4 regions of the Streptomyces sp. NBC_01717 genome follow, and region 2 is predicted to be linked to each of the others. Evidence: riboswitches for the same ligand, from Rfam matches in the RefSeq annotation. Region 2 holds a riboswitch; each other region holds the start of a gene.
What was found. Region 2 has a riboswitch for cyclic di-AMP ahead of OHB49_RS12585 (M23 family metallopeptidase). Riboswitches for the same ligand answer to the same signal wherever they lie in the genome.
Positions count from the first base shown of each region.

Region 1: another riboswitch for cyclic di-AMP. It lies ahead of OHB49_RS17800 (C40 family peptidase); the one in region 2 lies ahead of OHB49_RS12585 (M23 family metallopeptidase).
Region 3: another riboswitch for cyclic di-AMP. It lies ahead of OHB49_RS07400 (M23 family metallopeptidase); the one in region 2 lies ahead of OHB49_RS12585 (M23 family metallopeptidase).
Region 4: another riboswitch for cyclic di-AMP. It lies ahead of OHB49_RS35275 (C40 family peptidase); the one in region 2 lies ahead of OHB49_RS12585 (M23 family metallopeptidase).

Region 1 is NZ_CP109178.1:3,970,508-3,974,528, forward strand. Features, by position in the region: gene pcrA (DNA helicase PcrA) at 1-1,612, opposite strand, end outside; cyclic di-AMP (ydaO/yuaA leader) riboswitch at 1,871-2,037, shown strand; gene OHB49_RS17800 (C40 family peptidase) at 2,045-3,190, shown strand; gene OHB49_RS17805 (hypothetical protein) at 3,286-3,639, opposite strand; gene OHB49_RS17810 (C40 family peptidase) at 3,996-4,021, shown strand, end outside.
Region 2 is NZ_CP109178.1:2,768,557-2,772,577, reverse strand. Features, by position in the region: gene OHB49_RS12595 (M16 family metallopeptidase) at 1-182, shown strand, start outside; gene OHB49_RS12590 (M16 family metallopeptidase) at 209-1,591, shown strand; cyclic di-AMP (ydaO/yuaA leader) riboswitch at 1,796-1,965, shown strand; gene OHB49_RS12585 (M23 family metallopeptidase) at 1,979-2,797, shown strand; gene OHB49_RS12580 (GntR family transcriptional regulator) at 3,009-3,725, shown strand; gene OHB49_RS12575 (HPr family phosphocarrier protein) at 3,945-4,021, opposite strand, start outside.
Region 3 is NZ_CP109178.1:1,595,099-1,599,119, reverse strand. Features, by position in the region: gene OHB49_RS07405 (alpha-galactosidase) at 1-1,614, shown strand, start outside; cyclic di-AMP (ydaO/yuaA leader) riboswitch at 1,906-2,066, shown strand; gene OHB49_RS07400 (M23 family metallopeptidase) at 2,070-2,930, shown strand; gene OHB49_RS07395 (SGNH/GDSL hydrolase family protein) at 3,106-3,960, shown strand; gene OHB49_RS07390 (STM4011 family radical SAM protein) at 4,019-4,021, opposite strand, start outside.
Region 4 is NZ_CP109178.1:7,780,975-7,784,995, forward strand. Features, by position in the region: gene OHB49_RS35260 (ATP-binding protein) at 1-256, shown strand, start outside; gene OHB49_RS35265 (LysR family transcriptional regulator) at 361-1,275, opposite strand; gene OHB49_RS35270 (LysE family translocator) at 1,348-2,007, shown strand; gene OHB49_RS35275 (C40 family peptidase) at 2,052-2,525, opposite strand; cyclic di-AMP (ydaO/yuaA leader) riboswitch at 2,529-2,701, opposite strand; gene OHB49_RS35280 (hypothetical protein) at 3,029-3,337, opposite strand; gene OHB49_RS35285 (ATP-dependent Clp protease proteolytic subunit) at 3,345-3,980, opposite strand.

The DNA.
Region 1 (4,021 bases), 1.2 Mb from region 2:
TGCGCAGCTCCTCCATCAGCGTGTTGAACCGCTTGACGGCATTGGCGGAGCGGGCCGCCATCCCGTACGCCTCGTCGACGCGGCGCAGCGCCTGCGGGAACGTGATCTTCTCGCGCAGCGACAGGGCGTCGATCATCGCCTCGGCGCGGTCGCCGATGCCGCGCTTCGGCACGTTCAGAATGCGGCGCAGCGGGACGGTGTCCTCGGGGTTGGCGAGGACCCGGAGGTAGGCCAGGATGTCCCGGACCTCCTTGCGCTCGTAGAAGCGCACGCCGCCGACGACCTTGTAGGGCAGGCCGACGCGGATGAAGATCTCTTCGAAGACGCGGGACTGCGCGTTCGTCCGGTAGAAGATGGCGACATCGCCCGCCTTGGCGTCGCCCGCGTCGGTCAGCCGATCGATCTCGTCGGCGACGAACTGCGCCTCGTCGTGCTCGGTGTCGGCGACATAGCCGGTGATCCGGGCGCCCTCGCCCGCGTTCGTCCAGAGGTTCTTGGGGCGGCGGCTCTCGTTGCGTTCGATGACCGCGTTGGCCGCGGAGAGGATCGTCTGCGTGGAGCGGTAGTTCTGCTCCAGCAGGATCGTCGTCGCGTTCGGGTAGTCCTCCTCGAACTGGAGGATGTTGCGGATGGTCGCGCCGCGGAAGGCGTAGATCGACTGGTCCGCGTCACCCACGACGCACAGCTCGGCGGGGGCGTCGGCCGGTCCGGCGGGGCCCACCAGTTCGCGTACGAGCGTGTACTGCGCGTGGTTGGTGTCCTGGTACTCGTCGACGAGGACGTGCCGGAAGCGGCGGCGGTAGTGCTCGGCGACATCGGGGAACGCCTGGAGCAGGTGGACCGTCGTCATGATGATGTCGTCGAAGTCCAGTGCGTTGGCCTCGCGCAGCCGGGACTGGTACATCGCGTAGGCCTGGGCGAGCGTCTTCTCGAATCCGTCCGCGGCCTGCCCGGCGAAGGTCTCCTCGTCGATCAGCTCGTTCTTCAGGTTCGAGACCTTCGCCGTGAACGACTTCGGCGGGAAGCGCTTCGGATCGAGGTCCAGATCGCGGCAGACCAGGGCCATCAGCCGCTTGGAGTCGGCGGCGTCGTAGATCGAGAACGACGAGGTGAAGCCGAGCTTCTTCGACTCACGGCGCAGGATCCGTACGCACGCACTGTGGAACGTCATGACCCACATGGCGTTGGCGCGCGGTCCGACGAGCTGCTCGACGCGCTCCTTCATCTCGCCCGCGGCCTTGTTGGTGAAGGTGATCGCCAGGATCTGGCCGGGGTGCACCCCGCGCTCGGCCAGCAGATGGGCGATGCGGTGGGTGAGCACCCGGGTCTTGCCGGAGCCGGCTCCGGCCACGATGAGCAGCGGCGACCCTGCGTGCACGACGGCGGCGCGCTGCTCGGTGTTCAACCCGTCGAGCAGGGCGGCGGCGTCGATGACGGGGCGGTGGGCGCCGTCCCGGTAGTACGCGTCCCTGGACGGCGGGGGCGCGTCGAACACGCCCGCGAAGAGGTCCTCCGGCACCGCTTCGGGTGCGGAGTCCTCGGGGGGCGGCGGGGGCTCTTCCTCCGAGTGCTGGAGGCCGGCCAGGAAGCTGTCGTCAAAGAGGCTGCTCATCGCTTGACGAGTCTAGGCCGCCGCACCGACACCGTGCGGCCGCATGGCGAACCGCACCCGGCGCACGGGCACATACGGAGACCGCGCGCCCACACCGCGTAAGGGAGGAGGGGGCCGCGCGGCCCGCACCCCGGCCCCCGTCGCCAAGGTCACGAAAATGTATCGGGCATATCGAACATCAACCTTCACAGCAGCACCACGGGTTGGCTAGCGTGCTCGGTCGGGCGGCCCGTACCCCCTGAGGCGAACCACGCCGCGCGGGCCCCCACGCCGAATCCGGGCTGCCCTCGCGGGAGTTCGGAGCCGGGGACCCACATGCATCACCGGGGTGAATCGGTCCATATCTCCACATCCGGACCGTAGGGCAGCCTTCCGTTCCGCCCGAACCCGACAGCTAACCCGGTAGGCGGTCCACGGAAGGAGATGCCGGCCTTGGCGTCGCATCGCAAACCGCGCACCCGGGTGCGCTCCACCACGCCCGCCGTCGGGCTCACGACGGCCGCCCTGGCGGGTGTGACCCTGCTCTCCACACAGAGCGCCACGGCCGCCCCGGCCTCGCCGAAGCCCAGCATCGAGGACGTGCAGAAGAAGGTCGACGACCTCTACCGGCAGGCGGGCACCGCGACCCAGCAGTACAACCAGGCGAAGGAGGCCTCCGCCGCGCAGCGGGGCAAGGTCGACGCGCTGCTGGACGACGTCGCGAAGCGTGCCGGCAAGCTGAACGATGCGCGCAGGGCGCTCGGCAACTACGCGGCGGCTCAGTACCGCACCGGCTCCATCGCGCCGAGCGCCACCTTCTTCCTGGCCGACGACCCGCAGTCGTACTTCGACGAGAACCAGCTGATGGCCCGGATGGCGGGCCGACAGCAGAAGGCGGTCACGGACTTCCGTACGCAGCAGGCCGCGGCGTCGAAGAAGCGCGCCGAGGCGGCGAAGAGTCTGGAGACGCTCACCGAGTCGCAGGCCACGCTGCGGACCAGCAAGGAGAACGTCCAGAAGAAGCTGGGCGAGGCCCGCGCGATGCTGTCGAAGCTGACGGCCGAGGAGAAGGCGCGGCTCGCGGCGCTGGAGCGGAAGAAGGAGGCGGAGGCCAAGCGCAAGGCCGAGGAGCTGGCCCGTCAGCAGGCGGCCGCCAAGGCCGAGGCGGACCGTAAGGCCGAGGAGGCCGCGAACCAGGCCGGATCCGGCGGCGACACGGGGACCGGGACCGGATCGGACAGCAGCGCCACCACGAAGGCCGACAAGGTCCTCGCCTTCGCCCGCGCCCAGTTGGGCAAGCCGTACGTCTGGGGTGCGACGGGCCCGTCGTCGTACGACTGCTCGGGGCTGACCCAGGCCGCCTGGAAGGCGGCGGGCGTCGACATACCCCGCACCACCTGGGACCAGGTGAAGATCGGCACGCGGATCGCGACGGCGGATCTGCAGCCGGGCGACCTCGTCTTCTTCTACGACGACATCAGCCACGTCGGCATCTACAAGGGCGACGGCATGATGATCCACGCTCCGAAGCCGGGCGCGAACGTCCGCGAGGAGTCGATCTACTACATGCCGATATACGGCAGCGTGCGGCCCGCGTAGTCGCGGCCCCGGACAGCGACGAGCCCCCGCCGGAAGGATCCGGCGGGGGCTCGCGCCATGAAGGACAGGGACCGACCCGGGCGGCAGCGGCCGGCTCAGGTCCAGAGCGTCGCGATGAAGATGTTGGCGACCGTCAGCCCGCCGACCGCCGCGAAGACGCCCTTCTCGACCTTCTCCTCGTCCCGCTTGACGTACACCAGCGCGAGGATCACGACCAGGACCGCCAGCTTCACACCGATCTTGATGTTGTTGACCGGCTGGTCGTCCGCCTGGTTGAGCCCGACCAGTGCGATGCCGGTGACCAGCATGGTCAGCGCACCGTGGAGCATCGCCGGGACGAAGCGGGCGGTGCCCGCACCCATCGCCTTCATCTGGGTCAGGAAGCCGCCCAGGAGTGCGGCGATACCGATGATGTGCAGCGCGACGAAGACATTGATGAGTACGTCCATGGGGCCGCAGCCTAGCCGGGGCCATAGCACCGCTCTCCGGCGAGGTGGGGGCTCCTTGGTGTTTCACTTACATCTGCACCAATTGCCTGACTCTGGTGCGTTTTCTCCGATCACTTGATGACATCGCCTCGCCAAATTCGGGCAATAGCCGTCATTACGACTCTTCCTCGTGCCCCGGGTTTAGCGTCCCTATCCAGGTGACCGGCTTCTCCGACGCTCCGCACCCGGACGGCGGCCCGGTCACCCCGCCGAAGAGTCCGGCGGCGCGCGGCTCCCCCTGCCGGCGTCGCCGTCGGACCTCCGCGGGCCCGCCGGTAGGCCCCGACGGGCAGTCGACAGCAAGGAGCCCCGCCCCCGTGGCAGCGCATCGGAAACCCAAGCA
Region 2 (4,021 bases):
CCGTACAGCGGGTGCTCGACGTCACGGGGGAGGAGGTCCAGGCGGCCGCCAGGGCCCAGCTTCACCCCGACAACCGGGCGGTGCTCGTCTACGAGCCGGTCGAGCCGGCCGAGTCCACCGAGGGGGCGGCCGCCGACGAGGCGGACGCCGACACCGACGCGCACGAAGGGGCGGACAAGTGACCGACGCTGCCGCGACTGGAGTATCGATGGAGTACCACCCGCAGCCGACCCCGGGCACGGCCAGGCCCTGGGCCTTCCCCGCCCCCGAGCGCGGCGCCCTGCCCAACGGGCTCACGGTGCTGCGCTGCCACCGCCCCGGCCAGCAGGTCGTCGCGGTCGAGATCTACCTCGACGCCCCTCTGGACGCCGAGCCCGAGGGCCTCGACGGCGTGGCCACGATCATGGCGCGGGCGCTGTCCGAAGGCACGGACAAGCACTCCGCGGAGGAGTTCGCAGCCGAGCTGGAGCGCTGCGGGGCCACCCTCGACGCGCACGCCGACCACCCCGGCGTCCGGGTCTCCCTCGAGGTCCCGGCCTCCCGGCTGGCCAAGGCGCTCGGTCTGGTCGCCGAGGCGCTGCGGGCACCCGCGTTCTCCGACAGCGAGATCGAGCGGCTGGTACGCAACCGGCTCGACGAGATCCCGCACGAGCAGGCCAACCCGGCCCGCCGCGCCGCCAAGCAGCTCTCCAAGGAGCTCTTCCCGGCCACCGCGCGGATGTCGCGCCCGCGCCAGGGCACCGAGGAGACGGTGGAGCGGATCGACTCCGCGGCCGTCCGCAGCTTCTACGAGGCCCATGTCCGGCCCTCCACCGCGACCGCCGTGGTCGTCGGTGACCTCACGGGCATCGACCTGGAGGCGTTGCTCGCCGACACCGTCGGCGACTGGGCCGGGAACAGTGCCGAGTCCCGGCCGGTCCCGCCGATCACCGCCGACGACACCGGCCGGGTGGTCATCGTCGACCGTCCCGGAGCCGTGCAGACCCAGCTGCTGATCGGCCGTATCGGCGCCGACCGGCACGACAGCGTCTGGCCGGCCCAGGTCCTCGGCACGTACTGCCTGGGCGGCACGCTCACCTCCCGGCTGGACCGGGTGCTGCGTGAGGAGAAGGGCTACACCTACGGCGTGCGGGCCTTCGCGCAGGTCCTGCGGTCGTCGGCACCGGACTCCGCCTCCGGGGCGACGGGCGCCGCGATGCTGGCCATCAGCGGTTCGGTGGACACGGAGTCCACCGGACCGGCGCTCGGCGACCTGTGGACGGTCCTGCGGACGCTGGCGGCCGAGGGCCTGACCGACGCCGAGCGCGAGACGGCCGTGCAGAACCTCGTGGGCGTCGCCCCGCTGAAGTTCGAGACGGCGGCCTCGGTCGCGGGCACGCTCGCCGACCAAGTCGAGCAGCACCTCCCGGACGACTACCAGGCGCAGCTTTACGCCCGCCTCGCCGAGACCGGCACCGTCGAGGCGACCGCGGCGGTGGTCAGCGCCTTCCCGGTGGACCGTCTGGTCACGATCCTCGTCGGCGACGCCGCCCAGATCGAGGAGCCGGTCCGGGCGCTGGGCATCGGAGAGGTGTCGGTCGTCACCGGCTGACGTATCAGATCACCGCATATCGGTACAGAGGGAGACCCCGCGAGTCACTTCTCGCCGGGGTCTCCCCTTTTGTCCTATTTGCCGGATAACCGACCATGTGCCCTGTGGGATGCGCTACAAAGCGCCCTGTCCGTTTGGTGAATGAAAGTCCCCCCGCTTAGCGTCGGCAGCGCTGTCCGACCCGTATGCCGCATCCGCGGCGCCGGGCAGCTATCGCCGAGTCCCCGTCAGGCGCGAGCCTGGGGAGCCGGGGACCCACGCAGTCCCTGGGGTGAATCGGATGCCTGCGCGCCTCTTGTGGGGCCCGCGGATCCGTAGGAGACCTTCCTGCTCCGAACCCGTCAGCTAACCCGGTAGGCGAGAAGGAAGGAAAGGACCAGCCACCTCATGGCGTTCACCCGCCCCACCGGGAAGCACCGTGCCCCGAACCGTCTGACGCGCAAGAGCGCGCAGATAGCCGGCATCGCAGCTCTGGCCACCACCGGCGTCATCGGTGGGCTGGCCTCTCCGGCGGTCGCCGCCGACACCGAAGCCCCCTCCGTCAGCGAGACCGGCCTGAACCAGGTCATCGCCATCGAGGGCACCCTCGCCGACCAGGTGGCCACCCAGGCCGACGTGCAGAAGCGCCAGGCCGAGGTCGCCGCCAAGGCGAAGGCGGCCGCCAAGGCCAAGGCCGCTGCCAAGGCGAAGGCCGAAGCGAACGCCAAGGCGGCAGCCAAGGCCAAGGCCGAAGCCCGCGCCAAGGCGGCCCGCGACGTGAAGGCGCGCGCCGCCCGTTCCGCCGAGCGCACCCGCCTCGGTGCCTTCCAGCTCCCGGTCGCCGGTTCGTACGTCACCACCGGCTACAAGTCCAGCGGCTCCCTCTGGTCCTCCGGCCGCCACTCGGGCATCGACTTCCACGCCGCCTCCGGCAGCTCCGTCGTCGCCGTCGGCGCCGGCACGGTCGTCGAGGCCGGCTGGGGCGGCGCGTACGGCAACAACATCGTGCTCCGGATGACGGACGGCACGTACACCCAGTACGGCCACCTCTCGTCGATCGGCGTGTCTGTCGGCCAGAGCGTCGGCGCGGGTCAGCGGATCGGTTTCTCAGGCTCGACCGGCAACTCCACCGGACCGCACCTCCACTTCGAGGCCCGGACCACGCCGTCGTACGGCTCCGACATGGACCCCGTCGCGTACCTGCGCGCCCACGGCGTCAACGTCTGACCGACGCGGCATCCCCGAAGGCCCCGGCTCCCGCCGGGGCCTTCGGCGTACCCGGAGCGGCCCCCGCCGGAGGCGCTTGCCGAACCGTCTTCGGACCAAAAGATATTCATGGATTTCGACCCGGCGTCGGAAATGCAGCCGCATTGCAATAGAGTCACAGAACAGGCGTCGATCGGCCGCGTTTCGCGGGGATTAAGGCGGAGGTTCGGACATGCGCATTCCGGCGCATTCGGTATGCACGGCAATCCGTGACGACATCGTCTCCGGTGTCTTCGAACGCGGCAGCAGACTCACCGAGGAACTGCTCGCACGCCGTTACGGGGTGTCCCGTGTCCCGGTACGCGAAGCGCTGCGCACCCTGGAGTCCGAGGGTTTCGTGGTCACCCGCCGGCACGCCGGCGCCTGTGTCGCCGAGCCCACCGAGCAGGAGGCCGCCGACCTGCTGGAGGTCCGGATGCTGCTGGAGCCACTGGGTGCGGCCCGCGCCGCGCAGCGCCGCACCGAGGCACACCTCAAAGTCCTCCGCGGCCTGGTCAGGCTCGGTCAGGAGCGGGCCAGGCGGGGCGAGGGCGAGGATCTGCGCTCGCTGGGCGGCTGGTTCCACGAGACGCTCGCCCAGGCCTCCGGCAGTCCCGGACTCATCGCGCTGCTCACTCAGCTCCGGCACAAGATCGCCTGGATGTACGCGGTCGAGCAGCCGGCCCGCCCCACCGATTCCTGGGCCGAGCACGGGGCCATCGTGGACGCCGTCGCGCGCGGTGACGCGGAACGGGCCAGGGTGCTGGCCGCGCAGCACGCCGAGCGCGCCACCGCCGCGCACCGGCTGCGGCGCGCGGACCGCATCCCGGGCCGTGAACCCACCCCGCCGCGGCCCGGCCGGGTGAGAACTTCGCAACATGCCGTAAACACCGCGAGCGGCCGTCATTAACACATGCGCCGTATACAAAGAGATGTAATTCTGCGGGGCTTTGTTTCGGCTGCCCGAATTTACTCCGGAAGCCTCGGAAACCGACTCGGGACTGGGCCCGGAGATCGGTCCTGAGGTCTATACGGCTTGCGAAAACGAAAGAGCCGCGGCCCCGGTCAAAGGTGCCGCGGCTCTGCCGCAGAAATGCGTCCGGCCGGAACGGGCCGGGGAAGTCCGGAATCAGACGGTCTCCGGGAGCTCGTCGAGCCCCTCCGCGACCAGCCTCGCCAGTCGGTCGAGCGCGGCCTCGGAGTCGT
Region 3 (4,021 bases), 1.2 Mb from region 2:
CGCGACGGCTGGCGCCTCAGTCACCTGCACGGGCGGTGGGCGGCGGAGACGCAGCTCGTGCGGTCGGAGCTGACGTACGGCGAGAAGGTCCTCTCCAGCAGGCGCGGTCACACCGGGCACCAGTTCCTGCCCTGGGTCGCGCTCGACGCGGACGGAGCGGCCACCGAGGTGGACGGCGAGGTGTACGGCTGCGCGCTCGCCTGGTCCGGCTCGTGGCGGATCGCCGTGCAGCAGCTTCCCGACGGGCTCGTACAGATCACCGGCGGGGCCGGCTACGACGACTCGGGGCTGCTGCGGCTCGCACCGGGGGAGACGTACACCACACCGGTGTTCGCGGGACTCTGGAGCGCCGAAGGGTTCGGCGGGGCGAGCAGGGCCTGGCACGCCTGGCAGCTGGCCCACGTCGTTCCGGACGCCGAAAGCCTGCGGCCGGTGCTCTACAACTCCTGGGAGGCCACCGGCTTCGACATCGCGGAGGACCAGCAGCGCGCCCTGGCCGTGCGCGCCGCAGCGATGGGTGTCGAACTGTTCGTGGTGGACGACGCGTGGTTCGGGCAGCGCACCAGCGACCGGGCGGGACTCGGCGACTGGACCCCGAACCCCGAGCGCTTCCCCGGCGGGCTGAAGCCGCTCGCCGACGAAGTGCACGCGCTCGGTATGCAGTTCGGTATCTGGGTCGAACCGGAGATGGTGAACGCCGACAGCGACCTGTACCGCGCGCACCCTGACTGGGTGCAGCACTTTCCCGGGCGGACCCGCACGGAGTTCCGAAATCAGCTGGTGCTGAATCTGGCCCGGACCGATGTACAGAACTATCTGTGGGAACAGCTCGACTCACTGCTCTCCGGCGCCCCGATCGACTATGTGAAATGGGACTTCAACCGCTGCTTCACCGATGCGGGCTGGCCGGGCGAGGAGTATCCGCAGAAGCTCTGGATCGAGCATGTGGATGCGCTGTACGCGCTGATCGACCGGCTGCGGGCGGCGCACCCCGGTGTCGCCTTCGAATCCTGCTCGGGCGGCGGCGGCAGGATCGATCTGGGCATCCTCGCCCGTACCGACCAGGTGTGGACCTCCGACAACACCGACCCGCTGGACCGGCTCGCCATCCAGGAGGGCTTCGGGCAGATCCATCCGGCTCGAGTGATGGCCGCCTGGGTCACCGACAGCCCGAATGCCCAGCTCAACAGCAGGGTGAGCTCGCTGCGCTTCCGCTTCGTGAGCGCGATGGCCGGGGTGCTCGGGGTCGGCGGAGACCTCACCGAGTGGAGCGACGAGGAGCTGGCCGAGGCCCGCGGCTGGGTGGACCTGTACAAGGAGATCCGTCCGGTGGTGCAGCACGGTGCGCTGTACCGGCTGCGTGCGCCGCGCGGCGGGCTCAGCGCCGTGCAGTACACGCACGGTGACGAGACCGTGGTGCTCATGTGGTTGGAGGCACAGAGGTACGGGGAGCTGCCGCCGGTCCTGCGGCTGCGGGGGCTCGACCCCACGGCGACCTACACCTGCTTGGACACCGGGGTCGCCCACCACGGTTCCGTGCTGCTGCATCAGGGACTGCACAGCGGCCTGCGGGGGGACCTGGACGCGAAGGTGCTGAGGCTCCGACGCGGATGATGTTCATGACATGTCCGTATTGAGGCATTTAGTAGAACATGCCCTGATTATGCGGGAGATGAGGGGTCTCTCGTGAGCGGGATCATATCCGTGACGGTGTGTGGTGGCGCGGCGGCCGGGTAATCCGTACACCGCGCGGAAAGCCAAGATCCTTAATCCACGGAGTGTGACCGGAATTCCGCGTCGAATTCCCGGCGCGGATTCCGGCACGCAACCGATGGCTTGTTCTGCTCGTCCTCACTCGTTTACGGTCACCGTCAATCCGGACGGACCGCCTAATCCTGCCGCCGACCGGAATTCACACCCACTCATCGTGTGGCAGGAGCGGGGGAACCAGGTAAGCCGCCGACCGGAGAAATCCGGCCGGCTCGGGGTGAAGTCGCACTTCCTGCGACCGGGCATCTCCAGCCCGAACCCGACAGCTCACCTCGTAGGCGCCGGAGAGGAAATTCTTCATGCCCATATCGGGTAAGCATCGTCGTCCGAAGTCCAGCACCATCGCTCGTGGCGTTGCCGCCGCCGGCGCCGGCGGGGCCGTCATCGCCCTCCCGCTGCTCGGTGCCACCGGTGCCCACGCCGCGGAGCAGGCCGCCCCCGTCGCGCACTCCGCCGCCGCCACGCACGCCGCGTCGGCCGCCCCGGTCGCGAACAAGCAGGCCGAGACCCGGACGTACTCCGTCGTCGCCGGCGACTACCTGGCGAAGATCGCCTCCGACAACAAGGTCGAGGGTGGCTGGGAGAAGCTGTACCAGGACAACCGTGAGGTCATCGGCGGCAACCCGAGCCTGATCCACCCGGGCATGAAGCTGACCCTCGGCGGCTCCGCCGCGGCCACCGGCACCACGCAGGCCGCCCCGGCCCCGTCGAAGGCTCCGGTGGCCACCAAGCCCGCGCCCGCCCAGAGCAGCAGCTCCGGCTACGTCGCCCCGGTCCCGGGCAAGCACACCACCAACTACCGTGCCTCCGGTGCCAACTGGTCCAGTGGCAGCCACACCGGCATCGACTTCCCGGTCGCCACCGGCACCAGCGTGAAGGCGATCACCTCCGGCACCGTCGTCACCGCCGGCTGGGGTGGCGCGTACGGAAACGAGGTCGTCGTCAAGCACGCCGACGGCCACTACTCGCAGTACGGCCACCTGTCCGCGCTCTCCGTCTCGGTGGGTCAGACCCTCTCGACCGGCCAGCAGATCGGCCTCTCCGGTGCCACCGGCAACGTCACCGGCCCGCACCTCCACTTCGAGGTCCGCACCGGCCCCGCGTACGGCTCGGACATCGACCCGGTCGCCTTCCTGGCTTCGCACGGAATCTCCGTCTGATCGGATCCGATCAGGCCTGATCCGAACGGCTTGTTGATGGGGCGGTGCGCGGCGGCGCACCGCCCCATCACTTATTCCCTCTTTACCAAAACCTGACCGGGTGGTCTATCTCACCTCCCGTCAACCCCTTATTACGGTCGCGTAGGTCACATTCAGCAGTGCAGGATGTGCCCTTGTGGCAGACGATTCGAGAAAAAATCAACGTGGCGTCAACAACCGGCATGGCGCCATCGGGTCGTACGCAGCGATTGGCGACAGCTTCACCGAGGGGGTCGGAGACCCCGGCCCGGACGGAACCTTCGTCGGCTGGGCGGACCGATTCGCCGTACTCCTCGCGGACCAGCTCCCCGACCCCGACGCAGCGACGAACAGCGATGGTTCCGCCGGTTCGGCTCACGGGAACTTCCGGTACGCCAATCTCGCCGTACGCGGACGCCTCCTCGACCAGATAGTCGAGGAACAGGTGCCCCGCGCCAAGCAACTCGCCCCCGACCTGGTGAGCTTCTGCGCGGGCGGCAATGACATCATCCGGCCCGGCACCGACCCCGACGACGTGGCCGAACGCTTCGAGCGCGCGGTCGCCGACCTGACCCGGTCGGTCGGCACCGTCATGGTCACGACCGGCTTCGACACCCGCGGCGTTCCCGTGCTGCGCCATCTGCGCGGCAAGATCGCCACCTACACCGCCCATGTGCGGTCCATCGCCGACCGCTACGACTGCCCGGTCCTCGACCTGTGGTCGCTGCGGTCCGTGCAGGACAGGCGCGCCTGGGACGACGACCGGCTCCATCTGTCGCCCGAGGGACACACCCGGGTCGCGCTGCGCGCCGCCCAGGTCCTCGGCCTCGATGTGCCGGCCGACCCCGACCAGGAGTGGCCGCCACAGGCACAGCGCGGCACGCTCGAGGTGCGGCGCGACGACATCCACTGGGCGCGCGAATATCTGGTGCCGTGGATCGGACGGCGGCTGCGCGGCGAGTCCTCCGGTGACCACGTCGAGGCGAAGCGGCCCGACCTGCTGCCGCTGTGACCGGCGCGGTGTCCTCTTCGGCCGGACGGGCTTGTTCGCCGAGGCCCGTCCGGCTCGATCA
Region 4 (4,021 bases), 5.0 Mb from region 2:
CTTCGGTCAGTCGCCCACCTTCACCGTGGACCTGCGGCTGGAGCGGGAGGAGCAACTGCATCTCGGGGTGACGGACAGTCATCCCCGCTGGCCCCAGCGACTGCCCGCCGCCGTGCGGCAGGACAACGGGCGCGGCATGGTGATCATTCGCTGTCTGGCCAAGGAATGCGGCGGACGCCTCACGGTCACGCCGACCGCCGAGGGAGGCAAGACCGTCTGGATCGAGCTCCCCTGGACGCTCCCCGTCCAGACCTGACCGCCGTCCTCGCGGACCCGGACTCAGGTCCGGCCGTCACGTTTCCATCAGCCGGCAGCCGGCAGCCGGCAGTCGGTGGCGTCGCCGGTCGTCGCGACGCACGGTCACTGCCCAGCAGCCCTGCCGAAGCCGCCGCGCAGCAGTGCGCAGAGCGTCGCGGCCGCCCCACTCGCCCGGTCGCCGTGGTGCACCACCGAGATGGTCCGCCGGAAAGCCGCGGGTTCCAGCCGTCGCACGGACAGGGGCGTCGGCGCCATGGCGGCGACCATCTCAGGCACCACCGCCATCCCGATCCCCGCACTGACCAGGGCGCACACCAGCGCATAGCCCGGTGACTCGCACACCACGGCAGGTGTCGCCCCCGCCTCGGCCAGGGCGTTCTCCACCCCCCGGCGGGGCGGATGGGCCGGAGCGCTGCTGATCAGCGGCCGGCCGGCCAGTTCCGTCACCGGCAGTCGCCCCGTTCCCCCGGACAGCATCTGTCCGACCGCCGTGATCAGCAGCAGCTCCTCGACCAGCAGCGGTTCGACGCAGAGGCCGGACGGCAGCGGCACCGCGGACGCCGGCTCGTACGCGTGGGTCAGCGCGAGATCGACCTCGCCCGCGGCCACCGCCGCGATTCCGTCAGGTGGCTCGTAGTCCGCGACGGTCAGTTCCACGTCGGGGTGGGCGCGGCGGAAGGCGCTCAGTACGGGCGGCAGCAGATGGACGCCCGCGGTGGTGAACGTGCCGACCCGGAGGCGTCCGCCGGAGAGCCCGGCGAGCCGGGTCAGTTCGTGCCGGGCCTGGTCCATCTCGTCGAGGACTCGTCGGGCGCGTACGACCAGCAGCTCGCCCGCGGCCGTAAGACGCGCGCCGCGGTGGTGGCGGACCAGCAGCGTGGCGCCCGCCTCCCGCTCCAGCTTGGCGAGCTGCTGGGAGAGCGCGGGAGCGGTGTAGCCGAGCCGGGCGGCGGCGCGCGTGATCGAACCGGCCTCGGCGACCGCCACCAGTGCCGAAAGGCGTGTCGGGTCGAACATTAAGCGTTCCTTTTGGCCCACCCAGAAGATTGCAAGTACATGGTGAAGGCTACCGCGGTCCATGGTGGACCCATGGATGCACAACTGATCGCCTTCATAGGGGTCGCCGCCGGGATGGTGGCACTGCCGGGCGCCGACTTCACCGTGGTCGTACGGAACGCTCTCGCCTCACGCGTGGCCGGGGTGGCGACGGCGCTCGGCGTTGCCGGCGGACTGCTCGTCCACACCGCGCTGGCCGTCGCCGGGCTCGCGGCGGTTCTGGTCACCGTGCCCGCGCTGTTCCGTACCGTGCAGATTCTCGGCGGGGCGTACGTCCTCTATCTCGGGATCAGCGCCCTGCACGCGGCACGGCGCCGGACCACGGACGGGGGCTCGGACGCGGACTCGGGCTCGGACGCGGGGCGGGCCGGTCGGCCTTCCGTGACCGGAGCCCGACGCGCGCTGCGCCAGGGCTTTCTGACCAACGCCCTCAATCCGAAGGCGCCCGTGCTCTTTCTCAGCCTGCTGCCGCAGTTCGTTCCGGACGGGCAGCCGCCCGTGCCCCGGACCCTGCTGCTGGCCACCGTCGTCGTGCTGCTCGCGCTGATCTGGTTCCCGGCCGTGGCACTCCTGGTGGACCGCCTGGGCCGGTGGCTGCGCCGGCCGCGTGCCGCCCGCGCCATCGAGGGCGGCAGCGGCGCGGCGCTCACCGCGCTGGGGCTGGCGTTGGTCACCGGGCCCCTGCTGCACTGACCGGCGGAGGTGACCGGCAGCCCAAAAGGCGGAAGAGGCGGAGGTCAGCGGACCCGTCCGTACCAGACACTCCTCGTCCAGATCTTCTCCAGCCGCACCACGGCGCCGGTCTTCGGCGAGTGCCAGATCCTGCCCCTACCGGCGTAGATCCCCACGTGGAAGACGCTGGGCCCCCAGTGGAAGAAGACCAGATCGCCGCGGCGCCGCTGTGAGGCCGAGATGTGCCGGGTCTTGTTGTACTGCTGCTGGGCGGTGCGGGGGAGCTTCTTGCCCACCCTTTTGAACGCGTACATCGTCAGACCCGAACAGTCGAAGCGGTGGGGACCCGTGGCCCCGTACCGGTACGGCGATCCCTTCTTCGACGCGGCGATGTTGAGCGCCTTCGCCGAACGAGCCACGGCCTGGGCTTCGGCCACACTGCCGGGGGCGATCACGGAGCCGCCGACGGCGGCGAGCGTCAGAACCGTGGCGGTGCCGGCCCGGGTGAGCAGAGACGGGACATGAACCTGCGCACTCATGCGCAACCCTTCGTCAGCCGCCTGTGAAGGATGACCTGTCGGGTTCGGGCTGGCGAAGTTGCCCGGCCGCATTCGGCGGCTTCACCCCGAGGGTCGACCGGATGTCCGGTCGACCCGTTGTGCTCGGGTCCTCCACTCCTGCCGATCCACTTCTGTCGACCAGGCATCCGGGCGGCGGCAGGACTCGGCGTCCACCCGGACCGCCCCGCCGCGGTGGCGGGGGCTTGTCGTCCCACGGATCTTGACTCACCGAGTGCCGGATTTCCTAGGATTGGTAGCGATATGGAAGATTAGTCGTGATTGATCCGTACGGGTGGGTACGGTAGTTCTGTGAACCCGGCGGATCGCCCCGACCGGTCCCGTACCAGCGGCGGAAGAGCAGAGTCCGTTCACCGGTCACGCCGGAGGCGCAAGTTGAATAATCCCTCGCGCGGGGGATCTCCTACGCCGAACGAGCGAGGAATTTTGATCAGGCCGCCGGGCGTGTCGCGGAAGGGAGTTGATCAACTCGTCTGGGCAGGGGGCACGGTGACCCGCCGGGCCCGCCGCTCCCCGTCCAACACGCGGAGCGCCCGCGCCAAGGTGGCGGCGTGGATCTGCCCTTCACCGCGCTCGTGCATCAACGCGAGTGCGTTCCGCAGGCCGACGGCCCGAGAGGCGAGTGCCTGCGCCGCGCGCAGCGCGCCGTAGGTGTCGCTGCCGTGGGCGGGGTTGATCCGCCCCAACTGGTCGAGCACTTCCAGGTAACAGTCGATGAACTCGCCCTCGGCGCGCGTCAGTGCGGGCAACGGCGGGAACTCCGGTGGCTGCATCGGGTGTTCACCTCGCACCGTTCGGCGGGAGCGAGGTCTTGCGGTTCTCCAGTACGTGGTCCACCAGGCCGTACGCCTTGGCGCCCGGGGCGTCGAGGATGAGATCGCGCTCGATGTCCGCGGCGATCCGCTCGGCAGCTCGGCCGGTGTGACGGGCCAGCAGGAGGGTGAGCTGCTCACGGACGCGGATCAGTTCCCGTGCCTCGATCTCGAGATCGGACGGCTGGCCCTGCAGCGGCTCGGGAAGCGCGGGCTGCTGCACGACGACCCTGGCCCCGGGGAGGGCGTGCCGCCGGCCGGGGGCACCCGCGGCGAGCAGCAGGGCCGCGCTGGAACCGGCCTGTCCGAGGCAGAAGGTCTCCATCTCGCAGGTGAGGTACTCCATCGTGTCGTAGATCGCTGCCATGGCGTCGAACGAGCCGCCGGGGGAGTTGATGTAGAGGGAGATGGGGCGGTCGGGTGCCGCGTGTTCCAGGTACATGAACTGCGCGATCAGGTCGGTGGCGGCGGTGTCGTCGACCGGGGTGCCGAGGAAGACGATCCGTTCGGCGAGCAGCTTCGAGTACGGGTCGAGGGTGCGGGTCCCGTCGGTCGTGCGCTCGGTGAACTCGGGCAGTACGTAACGGGCGGCAGGGCGGAACATGATGAAGCCTCTCCTCCGGTGTCTGCGTCTGCGTGCGGCCT